4 regions of the Labrys sp. (in: a-proteobacteria) genome follow, and region 1 is predicted to be linked to each of the others. Evidence: riboswitches for the same ligand, from Rfam matches in the RefSeq annotation. Region 1 holds a riboswitch; each other region holds the start of a gene.
What was found. A riboswitch is a leader RNA that binds a small molecule or an ion and turns the genes downstream of it on or off. The one in region 1 is predicted to bind cobalamin.
Positions count from the first base shown of each region.

Region 2: linked by a shared signal. The riboswitch ahead of bluB (5,6-dimethylbenzimidazole synthase) and the one ahead of QM672_RS30685 (ribonucleotide reductase N-terminal alpha domain-containing protein) in region 1 are both predicted to bind cobalamin.
Region 3: linked by a shared signal. The riboswitch ahead of QM672_RS27410 (aromatic ring-hydroxylating oxygenase subunit alpha) and the one ahead of QM672_RS30685 (ribonucleotide reductase N-terminal alpha domain-containing protein) in region 1 are both predicted to bind cobalamin.
Region 4: linked by a shared signal. The riboswitch ahead of QM672_RS11440 (ABC transporter substrate-binding protein) and the one ahead of QM672_RS30685 (ribonucleotide reductase N-terminal alpha domain-containing protein) in region 1 are both predicted to bind cobalamin.

Region 1 is NZ_JASGFM010000061.1:276-3,878, reverse strand. Features, by position in the region: gene metE (5-methyltetrahydropteroyltriglutamate--homocysteine S-methyltransferase) at 1-1,972, shown strand, start outside; cobalamin riboswitch at 2,075-2,294, shown strand; partial or broken gene QM672_RS30685 (ribonucleotide reductase N-terminal alpha domain-containing protein) at 2,402-3,603, shown strand, end outside.
Region 2 is NZ_JASGFM010000001.1:282,625-286,227, forward strand. Features, by position in the region: gene QM672_RS01375 (substrate-binding domain-containing protein) at 1-401, opposite strand, end outside; gene QM672_RS01380 (cupin domain-containing protein) at 539-1,159, opposite strand; cobalamin riboswitch at 1,297-1,478, shown strand; gene bluB (5,6-dimethylbenzimidazole synthase) at 1,521-2,258, shown strand; gene QM672_RS01390 (TerB family tellurite resistance protein) at 2,327-2,962, shown strand; gene QM672_RS01395 (hypothetical protein) at 2,955-3,603, opposite strand, start outside.
Region 3 is NZ_JASGFM010000043.1:54,525-58,127, reverse strand. Features, by position in the region: partial or broken gene QM672_RS27415 (ribonucleotide-diphosphate reductase subunit beta) at 1-505, shown strand, start outside; cobalamin riboswitch at 956-1,161, shown strand; gene QM672_RS27410 (aromatic ring-hydroxylating oxygenase subunit alpha) at 1,278-2,522, shown strand; gene QM672_RS27405 (2Fe-2S iron-sulfur cluster-binding protein) at 2,683-3,603, shown strand, end outside.
Region 4 is NZ_JASGFM010000010.1:7,451-11,053, reverse strand. Features, by position in the region: gene QM672_RS11445 (FecCD family ABC transporter permease) at 1-891, opposite strand, end outside; gene QM672_RS11440 (ABC transporter substrate-binding protein) at 893-1,936, opposite strand; cobalamin riboswitch at 2,128-2,358, opposite strand; gene QM672_RS11435 (GTP-binding protein) at 2,430-3,398, opposite strand.

The DNA of each region.
Region 1 (3,603 bases):
GACCAAATGGTTCGACACCAACTATCACTACATGGTCCCCGAATTCCGTCGCGGCCAGGCCTTCGAACTGGCCTCGGCCAAGCCCATCGACGAATTCAGGGAGGCCGCAGCGCTCGGCTTCCATACCCATCCCGTGCTGATCGGGCCGGTGACCTATCTGCTGCTCGGCAAGAGCAAGGATACGGATCTCGATCCTCTCGCCCTTTTGCCAGGGCTCCTGCCCGTCTATGCCGAGATCCTGCGCAGGCTTGCCGCTGAGGGCGCGGACTGGGTGCAGTTCGACGAGCCCTGCCTGGTACTCGATCTCGACGAAAGGACGCGAAAGGCGCTGCGCCACGCCTATGACGTTCTCACCGGCGCCGTCTCCGATCTGAAGATCATGATCGCGACCTATTTCGGCGGCCTCGGCGACAATCTCGAACTGGCACTCGGCCTGCCCAGCGCAGGCCTGCATCTCGATCTCGTCAGGGCGCCCGCGCAGTTGCGACAGGCGGTCGAACGGGCACCGGCGGACAAGGTGCTGTCGCTGGGCGTGATCGACGGGCGCAATGTCTGGCGGAGCGACCTGACCGCCCTGCTGGATCGCATCGAGCCGGAGGTCGCGGCCCTCGGCACCCACCGCGTCGTCCTCGCCCCGAGCTGTTCCCTGCTCCACGTTCCCTACGATATCGAGGCCGAGAGCGCGTTCGATCCCGAACTCCGCAGCTGGCTGGCCTTCGCCGTCCAGAAGATCGGCGAGCTGAAAACCTTGTCGACAGCCCTGGTCGACGGGCGGCGGGCCGTCGCTGATGAGCTCGCCCAATCGGACGCAACAGCTGCGGCCCGCCGCGTATCCGCCCGTATACACGATACTGGCGTCGCCGCCCGAATGGCCGAGCTCACACCGGCCATGGGCGAGCGGCAACATCCCTATCCGCTGCGTCGCCGGGCCCAGGAGTGGCTCGGTCTGCCGCCCTTCCCCACCACGACCATCGGCTCCTTCCCGCAGACCGGCGCCGTGCGCAAAGCGCGCGCCGACCATGCCAAGGGCCTGATCGGCGATGCCGATTATTACGACTTCCTGCGCGAGGAGACCAGGCAGGCAATCGCCTGGCAGGAGAAGATCGGCCTCGACGTGCTGGTGCATGGCGAATTCGAACGCAACGACATGGTGCAGTATTTCGGCGAGCAACTGGCCGGCTACGCCTTCACCAAGCATGGCTGGGTCCAGAGCTATGGCTCGCGCTGCGTGCGCCCGCCGATCATCTATGGCGATGTCTCACGTCCTCAGGCCATGACGGTGGAATGGGCACGCTTCGCACAATCCCTGACCAAGCGCCCGGTCAAGGGCATGCTGACCGGACCGGTCACCATGCTGCAATGGTCCTTCGTGCGGGACGACCTCGAGCGCGAGCAGGTCTGCCGGCAGATCGCCCTCGCCTTGCGCGACGAGGTCGGCGATCTGGAACGGGCCGGTATCCGCATCATCCAGATCGACGAGCCGGCCATTCGCGAAGGCCTGCCGCTCAGGCACGCCGAAAAGGAGGCCTATCTTGCCTGGGCCGTCGCCTGTTTCCGTCTCGCCGCCTCGGGGGTCGACGATGCCACGCAGATCCATACCCATATGTGCTATTCGGAATTCAACGACATCATCCATGCCGTCGGCGGCCTGGACGCGGACGTGATCTCGATCGAGACTGCCCGGTCCAAAATGGAACTGCTCGATGCATTCCGGGCCTATCGCTACCCCAACGAGATCGGGCCCGGCGTCTACGACATCCACTCGCCCCGCTGCCCCACCGTGGCTGAAATGCGCGACCTCCTCGCCAGGGCGCAGGAGCGGATCGCCGGCGACCAGCTCTGGGTCAACCCCGATTGCGGCCTGAAAACCCGTGGCTGGGACGAAGTCCGCCCCGCCCTCGTCAACATGGTTGCCGCCGCCCGTATACTTCGTGAAGAGATTGCTCCAACGAGAGTGGCGACATCCGCCTGAAAAAGTATGCCGGGGCATGAATTTTGTGCCCCGGCATCCTCTGTCCCCATTGAACAAAAGGGCGATACACACCACCTATTGACACATAGACAGCAAAGCATACTAGATACGGTATTCACAGGTCGCCGGATTCGCCTCCGGCGCTAAGAGGGAATCCGGTAGGCCTTAGGGCAAAGCCGGGGCTGCCCCCGCAACTGTAAGCGGAGAGCGGCTGTCGATTGGCCACTGGCCGAGAGGTGGGTTTACCCCGCCCTCCCCGGGAAGGCAGGCAGTCCGCAACGACCCGCGAGCCAGGAGACCTGCCTGTGGATGCGTATCGTTTCCTCGGGCGGGGTGCCCCGACGGATCGCCTTGCTCGCGGCGCATCATCCTGCGTCGGCGCGGAATGCGCTCCTCGGCCCAAGCCTCCAACATATTGGGGTTTGCCGAATGTCTCTTGATCTCGAAACTGCCACGACCACAAAGACGCCTTTTCCGGTTGCCGGCGCCGACAGGGCGAAGCCGGCCTCGGAGCCCGGCTACCAGGTCATTCGCCGCAATGGCAGCGTCACGCCTTTCGATGCCTCGAAGATCACGGTGGCCGTGACCAAGGCCTTTCTCGCCGTCGAGGGCCATTCGGCCGCCGCCTCGCGCCGGGTACATGACATCGTCGCCGACCTCACCGCCCAGATCGTCGCCGGCCTGACCCGCCGTGCCGACACGGGCCGTACCTTCCATATCGAGGATATCCAGGACCAGGTGGAACTCGCCTTGATGCGCGGCGAGCACCACAAGGTGGCGCGCGCCTATGTGCTTTATCGCGAACAGCACGCCCAGGAACGAGCCCTGGAGCGCGCCGCCAAGGCGGAGGCACAGGCCGGCACTACCCCTGCTTTGCGCATGAAGACGGAGGAGGGTTCCCTGCTGCCGCTCGACCACGCGCGCCTCGCCGCCCTGGTGCTCGAAGCCTGTGCAGGCCTTGCCGACACCAACGCCGAAACGGTGCTGAACGAGACGCAGCGCAACCTCTATGACGGCATCAGCCAGGACGAACTGGCGCTGGCGCCGATCCTCGCCGCCCGCACCCTGATCGAGACCGAACCCGATTATGCCAAGGTCAGCGCCCGGCTGCTCAACGACAAGCTGCGCCGCGAAGCCCTCAGTTTCGTCGCGGGCCGTCCCGACCAGGCGACGCAGGCCGAGATGGCGAGCCGCTACGCCGAATATTTCCACGACTATGTCCGTGTCGGCATCGCCAACGAACTGCTCGATCCGGAACTCGGTCGCTTCGACCTCGCCCGCCTTGCAGCCTCCCTCAAGCCCGAGCGCGACTTGCAGTTCGACTATCTCGGCCTGCAGACGCTCTATGACCGCTATTTCCTGCATGTGCGCGGCACGCGTTTCGAGCTGCCACAGGCCTTCTTCATGCGCGTGGCCATGGGCCTGGCCCTACGCGAAATCGACCGGGAAGCCCGCGCCATCGAGTTTTACGATCTTCTGTCCTCCTTCGACTTCATGGCCTCGACGCCCACCCTGTTCAATTCCGGAACGCTGCGCGCCCAGCTCTCCTCCTGCTTCCTGACCACCGTGTCCGACGACCTCGAAGGCATCTTCAAGGCGGTGAAGGACAACGCGCTGCTCGCCAAATATTC
Region 2 (3,603 bases), on a different contig from region 1:
GCCTTGAGATTGTCGACGCCGACGAAGGAGACATTGTCGCCGTCGGGAATCTGGGCATCGATGGCGATGACGGGGATGCCGGCCTTCTTGGCGGCGGTGATGGCGGGCTTCACGCCATTGACGTCGATGGCGATCAGGATGATGCCGTCGACCTTCTGGGTGATGTAGTTCTCGATCGCGTCGTTCTGGGCGCTTGGAACATTGTTGGCGTTGAAGATGACGAGCTTGGCGCCGGCCGCCTTGGCGGCGGCTTCAGCGCCTTCGTTGATCTGGTTGAAGAACAGGGCCTGCTGGTTGATGGTGACCAGGGCGAAAGTGTCGGCCGAAGCGGACACCGATCCGAGGGACAGCGCCAGGGCTGCCGCCGCCGCGCAGCCGGCGAGATATTTTGAAAGCCGCATTTCAATTCCCTTCATGGATGGCCCGTGCCGGGCTCATTCTCAGTTCTGACATCCGCATCATTCAAGAGACTTGAATTCATGTCAAGTTACTTGAATGGCGGTTTCGGGGATTCTTGAAACGCCGACGGCGTAAAGCCTCAGAAGGTGGCGGGCGTGTTGACCCAGAAGATGCTGGCGCGCTCGGTTCCGGTGTTGCGATACCAGTGCGGCAGTTCCGACTTGAACACGAAGGTATCGCCGGCGGAGAGCTTGAAGGTGCGCTCGCCGACCATCAGCTCCACGGTTCCGGCCAGCACATAGCCGACTTCCTCGCCCTGGTGCTGGATCGGCCCGGCGCTCTCGCCGCCGGCCTCGATATGGTGGATGTTGCACTGGAGAAGGTGGCCGGGCGAATAGGGGATCACCCGTTCCAGCGAAATGCCTTCGCCGCGCCGGAGCGGGTCCAGCGAGATCAGCGGGCGCGTGCCGGCGCGAAAGACGATGCCCTCTTCGCTATCCGATTCCTCGAACATCCAGCCGATATTGGTGCCGAGCACCTCGACGAGGCGATGCAGCATGGGCAGGGAAGGGGAAGCCTTGCCGTTCTCGATCTTGGACAACAGGCTTTCCGAGCAGTCCGCGGCCGTGGCCAGGGCCTTTAGCGTCAGCCCCCTTGTCTGCCGGGCCAGGCGAAGGCGGGTGCCGAGCCGCACGGGATTGGCCTGTTCCAGGGGATCGGGCTGATCGCCGGCGCGCCGTTTGAGATCGATTTTGTTCATTTCGCGATTGCCAGGATGCGTCATTGCCCGAAAGCCTAGCCGACGATTCTAGGCCACAAGCCTGCACCCTGTCCACTTCGCCGCTGGCAGCTCGGCATCGGCGCCCCAAACGGCTGGGCAGCCGGCACCTGCCATGCTACACCCGCAAGACCTTCGGTGCCCGCTTGCGGGAGAATCGGGAACGCGGTTTGAAGCCGCGACGTGCCCAACGCTGTAAGGGGGACTATCCGGGCAGGTTTCAGGCCACTCGTTCTGCGGGGAAGGCGTCCGGATGGGTGGATCCCGAGTCAGAAGACCGGCCGGAGGCGATAGATCGGCGTGCGCGGACGGCGCGGCGATTGCCATCGCAAGGGGAATGACGATGGACCCATCCAACGAGGCGCTCGCGCCCTCGGGGCCGTTTTCGCCGGCCGAACGTGAAGCCGTCTATCGCGCTATCTTCACCCGGCGGGACGTTCGCAGCCAGTTCAGCCCGCAGCCTGTGCCGGATGATGTCCTCGCCCGCATCCTCACGGCCGGGCATCACGCGCCCTCGGTCGGCTTCATGCAGCCCTGGAGTTTTCTCGTGCTGCGCTGCCCCGAAACCCGGCGCAAGGTGCAGGCTCTGTTCGAGGAAGCCAATGCCGAGGCCGTGGCAATGTTCCCGCCTGAAAAGCAGGCGCAATATCGCGCGCTGAAGCTGGAAGGCATCATCGATGCCCCGGTCAATCTGTGCATCACCTGCGATCCCGACCGCGCCGGCCCGGTGGTGCTTGGCCGCACCCATGACATGGCGATGGACCGCTATTCCACCGTCTGCGCGGTGCAGAATATCTGGCTGGCTGCACGGGCCGAGGGGGTCGGGGTCGGCTGGGTCAGTATCGTCGATCCGGCGCGCCTGCGTGAGGCGCTGGGCATTCCCGCGCGGGTGGTGCCGGTCGCCTATCTGTGCCTGGGCTATGTGCACGAAGCCTATGCCCGGCCCGAACTGGAGGTGAAGGGCTGGCGCCAGCGCCTGCCGCCGGAGGCTGTGCTGAGCTTCGACGGCTGGGACGGCCGGCAGCCCGGCCATCCCTTGCTCGCCGCCATGCGGGCCGCTATGGGAGATGCAGCTTCATAGAGCAAAGCACAAAATGCTTTGGGGTGGCCGGCGCAGATATGCGCCGTCCCGATCGGATGATACGGGCGATGGATTTCCTGCGTAAGAATGCGATCTGGATCATTGCTCTGCTGATCACCAGCCTGGTCCTGCTGGAGGGGCCGAGGGCGATCCTGATCGGAGCGTTCGTGGCCGCCGTCGTCGGCCTGTTCTGGCTGTTGCGCGGCAAGGCCCGCAAGCCGGCGGCAGCACGCCGGCTCGAGGCCGTCCCGAAGGTGGTTCCCCTCCCGCTCGACCGGGGTGCCGACACGGTCCGGCCTCAGGCGCTGGAGCGTGTCTCGCTCAAGGCCATCGATGATCCCAGGCTCGCTGCCGTCGTCCTGATGATCCAGCTCGTCCGCACCAATGGGTTGCTGACCCGGGCCGAACGGGACACCATCCTCGCCCTGATGAGCGACCCGCTCGGGATCGGCGACCGCGAGCGTATCTATGAGCAGGCCTTGCAATTGACGGATCGCGGCCGGGTGTTCACGCCGGTTGCCGAGGAATTGGTGCCGCTTTTCCGCGCCCGCCTGTCTTTGCCCGAGCGCCAGCAGCTCATCGACATGCTGACCGAGGTCGCCAATGCCTATGGTGAGGCCAGCGATTTGCAGCGCGAGGCGATCGTTCGCCTGAAGCGGCACCTGCTCGCGCCGGATGCCGCAGCCGGGCGCTCGCTCAATTGAAATAGAAGGCGTAGCTCGCGACGTCGCCGCCGAAGATGCGCGTGGCCTGTCCCCAGGCCTCGGCGTCCATCACCTTGCCATTGTCGAGGTAGGGCAGGGCCCCCGGGCCGGTGATCCACAGCACCAGGTCGAAGTTGCCGGGCTGCTCGAACACCCTGGCGAGATTGATGCCCTTGGCAAAGCGCCAATGCGGCATCAAAAGCTTGCCGTCCAGCACCTCGTCGACCTGCCCGAGCAGCGCGAGCCACGAGTCGATGCGCTCCTGCGTCACTTCGAGGGAGGGGAGCACGCCGCTCTTCTGCCGTGGGCCGGGAAGCCATTCGTGGTCGTCGTCGGTTTCCTTGGCGATCAGTCCCCAGGTCTCACGATTGAGCCGGATCACCGTCTTGAAATGGCCGCGCACTTCCAGCCACATCGCCTTGTCGGCCACCGGCCAGTCTATGGTGTGCACCAGGCTGATCAGGTCGGCGATGGCATCGGTATCGCGCTTGCTGGTGCCGAACAGGGTCATGCCCAGTCCGTCGTCACCATCGACGCCATTGGCCTTGGCAAGGCCGCTGACGGCGCGCGGAAACAGGCTGCCGAAGCCGGCGTCCCAGCTGCGCGACATGTCGTGTGACAAGAGGGTCTTGGTCAGGGCC
Region 3 (3,603 bases), on a different contig from region 1:
CCTGCGCGACCTCGTCGCCTTCTATGTGATCTTCGAGGGCATGTGGTTCTATACCGGCTTTGCCCAGATCCTCTCGCTCGGCCGGCGCAACAAGATGGTGGGGATCGCCGAGCAGTATCAATACATCCTGCGCGACGAGAGCATCCATCTCAATTTCGGCATCGACGTGATCAACCAGATCAGACATGAGAACCCGCATCTGTGGACGCTGACCTTCCAGGCCGATCTGCAGCGGATGATCCGCGAGGCCGCCGAGCTGGAAGCCGCCTATGGCCGGGATACCATGCCGCGCGGCTTTCTCGGCCTCAACGCGGTGTCGTGCGAACAATATATGCGTTTCATCGCCAACAGGCGCTGCGCCCAGCTCGGCCTCATGCCGGTATTTCCTGATGTCGAGAACCCCTTCCCCTGGATGAGCGAGGCGATGGACCTGAAGAAGGAGAAGAACTTCTTCGAGACGCGCGTCATCGAATATCAGAACGGCGGTGCGCTGAGCTGGGATTGATGGCGGGCATTCAAGGAGCAGGCCATTGGGCAGGAATTGCATTCCCTTGTCGTCGGGCGCGCGCTGCCCCTCACCTTACCTCTCCCCGTAAGAACGGGGCGAGGGGGCGCACGCGTAGCGAATAGTCTTCAAAACTCTCATCTCGCTCTGCCGGTGGGCGAGATGACGGGTTTTCGGCATTAAACTCGACGCCGGAGTCTCCTCGCCCCGTTCTTACGGGGAGAGGTAAGGTGAGGGGCAGCGCTACCGAGAATAATTTCATTCGCGCTTAAGCACCGCGCAAATACCTCGAAAAGAGCGTGATTGGTTGCTTTGTCGTTCCCCGCCGCGCGGGGGATGATGGACATTCGGTGTCCCCTTCCCGACCTGCCTCTCCAAGCCCTCGACAACAATGTCCTGAACACACCATCATCCGTCGCATCGTCTCTAGTCGGCGCGCCGACTCGATGTATTCTAATCCTCATTCGAGGTGCCGGTCCGCTCCCAAGGCGGCCCGGAGAATTGGGAAGCCGGTCCAAATCCGGCGCTGCCCCCGCAACGGTAGAGGAGAAGATCGCGGCAGGTGCCACTGGGTCGGGAAGACCTGGGAAGGCGTCGCGATCGGGCCGGAAGGCCGCTCCTGAGCCCGGAAACCAGCCCCGATGAAAACCGACGGACGCGGTGGGCGTTCCGGAAGGAGGTTCGGCTGTGCCTTTTCACCGGCGCAGACCGCCGGGCCGCTTTCCCCTCCCGCCGTCAAGTCAACGCATTGGTTGTCACGCGGGATTTTGACATGACTGCGCATCAGGACATGCTGAGCCGTCTCCGGACCCATCAGCCGGGCACGACGCTCGAGGGCAAATTCTACACCGACCCGGAATTCTTCCGGCTGGATATGGAGAACATCTGGTATCGCGAATGGCTGTTCGCGGGCCATGACTGCGAGCTCGGCAAGCCGGGCAGCTATTTCACCCTCCAGGTCGGCGATTATCCGGTGATCGTGCTGCGCTCCGGCGACGGTGCCATTCGCGCCTTTCACAATTCCTGCCGGCACCGGGGATCACGGCTCTGCGCCGCGACAAGCGGCAGCGTCGCCAAGCTGGTCTGCCCCTATCATCAGTGGACCTACGAACTCGACGGCCGCCTGTTGTTCGCCCGCGACATGGGACCCGGCTTCGATGCCGCGCAATATGGGCTGAAGCCCGTGCATTGCGAGAGCGTGGCCGGCTATGTCTGGATCTGCCTTGCCAAGGAGGCACCCGATTTCGAGACCTTCCGCGCCGGCGCCATGCCCTATCTGGCACCGCATGGCCTGAAGAACACCAAGGTGGCCTTCGAGAGCACCATCGTCGAGAAGGGCAATTGGAAGCTGGTCTGGGAGAACAACCGCGAGTGCTACCACTGCGCGGGCAATCATCCCGAGCTCTGCCGCACCTTCCCCGAGGCCCCGACGGTGACAGGCGTGCAGGGCGCCGACAAGGATCCGCTCATCGGCCAGCATTGGCGGCGTTGCGAGGAAGCCGGCCTGCCCAGCACCTTCAGCATTTCCGATGACGGCCAGTTCCGCATGGCGCGCATGCCGCTGCTGCGCAATGCCGCCAGCTATACGATGTCCGGCAAGCCGGCCGTGCAGCGCCCCCTCAGCCCGACGATCGAGGAAGGCAATATCGGCGCCCTCCTGCTCTTTCACTATCCCACCACCTGGAACCACGTGCTGGGCGACCATGCCGTCAGCTTCCGCGTGCTCCCGATCGGGCCGAAGGAAACCCAAGTCACCACCAAATGGCTGGTGCACAAGGATGCGGTCGAGGGGGTCGACTACGACCTCGATGAACTCACCCATGTCTGGCAGATGACCAACGACCAGGATCGCCAGATCGTCGAGGAGAACCAGCTCGGCGTCTCCTCGCCCGTCTACACACCCGGCCCCTACGCCCCCGAACACGAGGGCGGCGTGATGCAGTTCGTCGAATGGTATCGCAACGCCATGGAAGCGGCGCTGGGTAATGACGGCGTCCGCCTGCGCAGCGTGGCCTGAGGCCCTTTCACCCTCCCCTGGAGGGGGAGGGTCGGACGAAGTCCGGGGTGGGGTGAGAAACACAGCAGCCGACGAAAACACCCCACCCCGACGCTTCGCGTCGCCCCTCCCGCTCCAGGGGAGGGTGTTAGCAAAACCGATATATACAGGGGTAGACACCATGCCGACGCCCTCCGCAGCCCTGGCGAAATTCAGGCATATCGACGAAACGCCGCCCTGGAACGATCAGAGCCAGGCACTCGAATGCGTTTCGATCATCCATGAGGGCCGCGATGTCGCGACCTTCACCTTCCGCGCCGCCGAACAGGGCTGGTTCCGCTACGAGCCCGGCCAGTTCATCACGCTGGAGATCCCCGCCGAGGCCGGGCCGGTGCTGCGCACCTATACGCTGTCGTCGAGCCCTTCCCGCCCGCTTTCGATCAGCGTCACCGCCAAGGCGCAGGCCTCCAGCATCGGCACGCGCTGGATGCTTGATAACCTCAAACCCGGCACGCGCTTGAAGGCCTACGGCCCGCTCGGACAGTTCAGCTTCTCTCGTCATCCGGCCGAAAAATACCTCTTCATCTCGGCCGGCTCGGGCATCACGCCGATGATGTCGATGACCCGTTTTGCCGAAGACCACGGCGGCGCCACCGATATCGCTTTCGTCAACTGCGCACGCCGGCCGGGCGAGATCATCTTCCGCCAGGAACTGGAACGCATGGCCGGACGCATGCAGCGCCTCCGCCTCGCCTGGATCGTGGAAGAGACCGAGGCCCATGAAGCCTGGACCGGCTTCCAGGGTCGGCTCAACGCCCCGGCCCTACGCCTGATCGCACCGGATTTCCGCGAGCGCGAAGTATTCTGCTGCGGCCCCGCACCCTTCATGGCAGCGGTCAAGGACATGCTCGAAGCCAATGGCTACGACATGCGCCGCTATCATGAAGAGAGCTTTCAGCCAGCCGAAACGCCAATGGAGGAAGTCGGTGCGGACGAGGCCCTTGCCGGCGAAGCCAGCGTGGCCTTCACCAAATCCGGCATCGAGGTGCCGGCCTCCAGCCGCGACACCATTCTCCAACTCGCCCGTGGCGCCGGCCTCAAC
Region 4 (3,603 bases), on a different contig from region 1:
GACGGCGCCGATCAAGGCGCTGGCCGGCAGCAGGCGCCCATGGCGCACGCCCACGACCATCCGCGCCGCATGGGGGATCACCAGCCCGACGAAGCCGATCGATCCGACGATACTGACCATCACGGCCGTCATCATCGCCGCAACACCGACGAGCACGACATAGGCGCGCCGGACGGAGATGCCGAGGGACGCCGCCGATTCCGTGCCGAAGGTGAAGGCATCGAGCGCGCGGGCATGCCACAGGCAGACCAGCAGCCCTACGGCCGTGACCGGCAGCGCCAGCCAGACGTCGGGCCAGCGTACACCCGAGAGATTGCCCAGCAACCAGAACATGATGCCGCGCGCCTGTTCGGCATTGGCCGCCTTGGTAACGATGAAGGAGGTCAGGGCATTGAAGAGCTGGGATCCGGCGACCCCGGCCAGGATCACCGCGCCGGTGCCGCGGCCCGAGCGCATCGCCAGCAAGGCGACGAAGCCGAAGGCCGTCAGCGCACCGAGAAAGGCGCCGGCGGGCAGGCTCAGGACCCCTGCCCCGAGGCCGAGGATGACGACCCCGACCGCTCCCGTCGATGCCCCAGCCGAGATGCCGAGGACATAGGGGTCGGCCAGGACGTTGCGCAGCAGCGACTGCAGCACGACGCCCGACAACGCCAGGGCCGCGCCGCAGCAGGCCGCGACGACCGCGCGGCTCAGCCGGTAGTTCCACACGATGCCTTCATCGATGCGATCCAGACCATAGCCGGCGCCCCACAGGCGGTTGGCGGCCGTCTTGGCGACGACGTCCATCGGAATGGCCGTCTCGCCAATGGCGGCGCCCAGCCAGAGGGCCAGCACGAGCACCGCCAGCGCCAGCATGCCGATCGCCAGCAATCGTGTGACGGGGCGATTCATCTCAGCGCTTCAGGCCGAAACGCTGGATGGCATCGGCGAGCATCTCGATGCCGTCGACGACGCGCACGCTCGGCTGCATCGCCTGCACGTCCATCTCCACGACATGGCCCTGCTTGACCGCCGGCATCAGGCTTGCCACCGGATCGGTCTTGAGAAAGTTGAGCTTCACGGCGATGTCGTCGGCCGGATAGCGGCGACGATCCATCCGGCCGGCGACGATGATGGTCGGATCGGCCTTGGCGATGGTCTCCCAGCCGACGCTCGGCCACTCCTCCTCGCTCTCCACGACGTTCCGCACACCCAACGCGGACATGATATAGCCCGGCACGCTGTTCTTGCCGGCCATATAGGGATCGACGTCGACCTTGGCGCTCGAGAACCAGAAGGCGGCGGAGACCTTGCCATCGCCGGCCGCGATCTTGCGGCGGGCGGCTTCCTCACGCGCTTTCAGCTCGGCGACGACTTTCGCCCCGCGCTCCTGGACGTCGAAGATCTCGGCAAGCTCGGTGATCTCCCGATAGACCAGATCCATGGTGAAGAGGGTGCCGCGCGTGCCGTCGCCGCCGCTGGAATTGTCCTTGCCGACGCAATCGGCGGGCGAAACATAGGTCGGGATGCCAAGTTCCTCGAACTGCTCGGGCTTGCCGACAATACCGCTGGGCCCGACATGCCATTGGAACTGCGCCGTCACAAGATCCGGCTTCCTGGCGATCACGCTTTCGAAGCTCGGATCATTGTCGGCCAGACGCGGAATTTTGGCATTGGCCGCTTCATAGCCGGGCAATACAGGGCCGAACCACACCGCCGTGCCGACGACCTTGTCGGCCAGGCCGAGGAGATAGAGAACCTCCGTGCTGCTCTGGCCGACGGAAACGGTGCGCTGCGGCGCATGCTCGAAGGTGACGGTGCGGCCGCAATTGGTGAGCTTGAGGGGATATTTCGTTGCCTGCGCAGCCGCCGGATCGATACCCAGCGCCAAGCCGAAGCTGGCCGCAAGCATGACGGCGAAGCTGGACCAGCGGGCCTTGCTCGTTGAAAGGATCATGACGTTCTCTCGTTTCGCGATAAGGGAAGCAGCGGTCTTCAGCATCAGCCGAATACCGTGAGGTTTCCTCAGGCCAGGCTGTGGCAAAGGACGTGAGCGTGCGAAGCGGAGGGAACAGGCGGGCAAGCGCCCGAAACGTCGGGAAGAAACGTCACATTGTCTCCTGTTCCGGGCATCCCCGCCCGTGACATGGGATTGATCGATATGACGGCAGGTTTCCTGGCTCGCGGATAAAGGCCTTGCATCTGCCTTCCCATGGGAGACCCACAGTGGCATGGCGCCTTTCGCGCCACGGGGATGCTTGGCAATCCGCCTACAGTTGCGGGGGCAGCCACGGCATGGGCTTTTAGAAAGCCGAACCGTGTTCCCTATTACTCCCATCGGGCTCGCACCCGACGGGAACCGTCACCGCACAGTTATCGGGGCGTCACGACCGCGGTCAAGCGAATATGCAAAGCGAACGGCCCCTGATGCCGTGCCCTACCTTCCCGCGTCAGGCCCGACAAGCCAGGAAGCCCTGTTCGATCACGTCCTTCGGCAGGTTGCGCCCGATGAAGACCAGGCGGCTTCGACGCTCCTCCTCGGGCTTCCAGGCACGCTGATGATCGCCTTCGAGCAGCATGTGCACGCCCTGCACGACGAAGCGCTGCGGATCGCCATCGAAGGCGACGATGCCCTTCAGGCGCAGCATGTCCGTGCCGAACTGTTGCACGATCATGTTGAGCCAGGGCATGAATTTGCCGGGATCGAGCGGCTCCTGGGACACGAGAGCGAAGCTGCCGACATGATCGTCATGGTCGTGGTCATGGAAACCCTCGAGGAAATCAGGCTCGGCTTCGAGGATACGGTCGAGGTCGAACGCGCCGCGGCCGAGCACCTTGTCGAGCGCGATGTCGCAACGCCGGGTCTCGTGGAGAGTGGCGGTGGGATTGATGCGACGGATCCGCTTCACCACCCGATCGAGTTCCTCTGCCGTGACCAGATCGATCTTGTTGAGGAGGATCGTGTCGGCGAAGGCAAGCTGCTCCTGCGCCTCATGCGCCGTCTCGATCTCGCCGAGCAAATGCCGGGCGTCGACCACGGTGACGATGGAGTCGAGCTGGGTCTTGGCGCGCACATCGTCATCGACGAAGAACGTCTGGGCAACCGGTGCGGGATCGGCCAGCCCGGTCGTCTCGATCAGGATGGCATCGAAGCGGTCGCGCCGACGCATCAGGCCCTCGATGATGCGAATGAGGTCGCCGCGCACCGTGCAGCAGATACAGCCATTGTTCATCTCGAAGATTTCCTCGTCGGTATCCACGACAAGGTCATTGTCGATGCCGACTTCGCCGAACTCATTGACGATGACCGCATATTTCCTGCCGTGGCTCTCGGTCAGGATACGGTTGAGAAGCGTGGTCTTGCCTGCCCCGAGATAGCCGGTGAGGACGGTGACGGGTGTCTGCGGCGCGGGCTGCATGATGTCGGAATTCCTTGATCCGTTGCGGATGCCCCACAGCATGTCGCTGCCGGGAGGCCTCATTGAATTTTGATTTATATGAAACGTTATAACATAACTATCGCAATCGCAAGCGAGCTCTCACCATCGTCACCCCAGCAATCGCCACGCAGGTGGGCAGAGGCTTGCTGGCATTCTCGACCGTGATCATTCCACCGGATTTGTC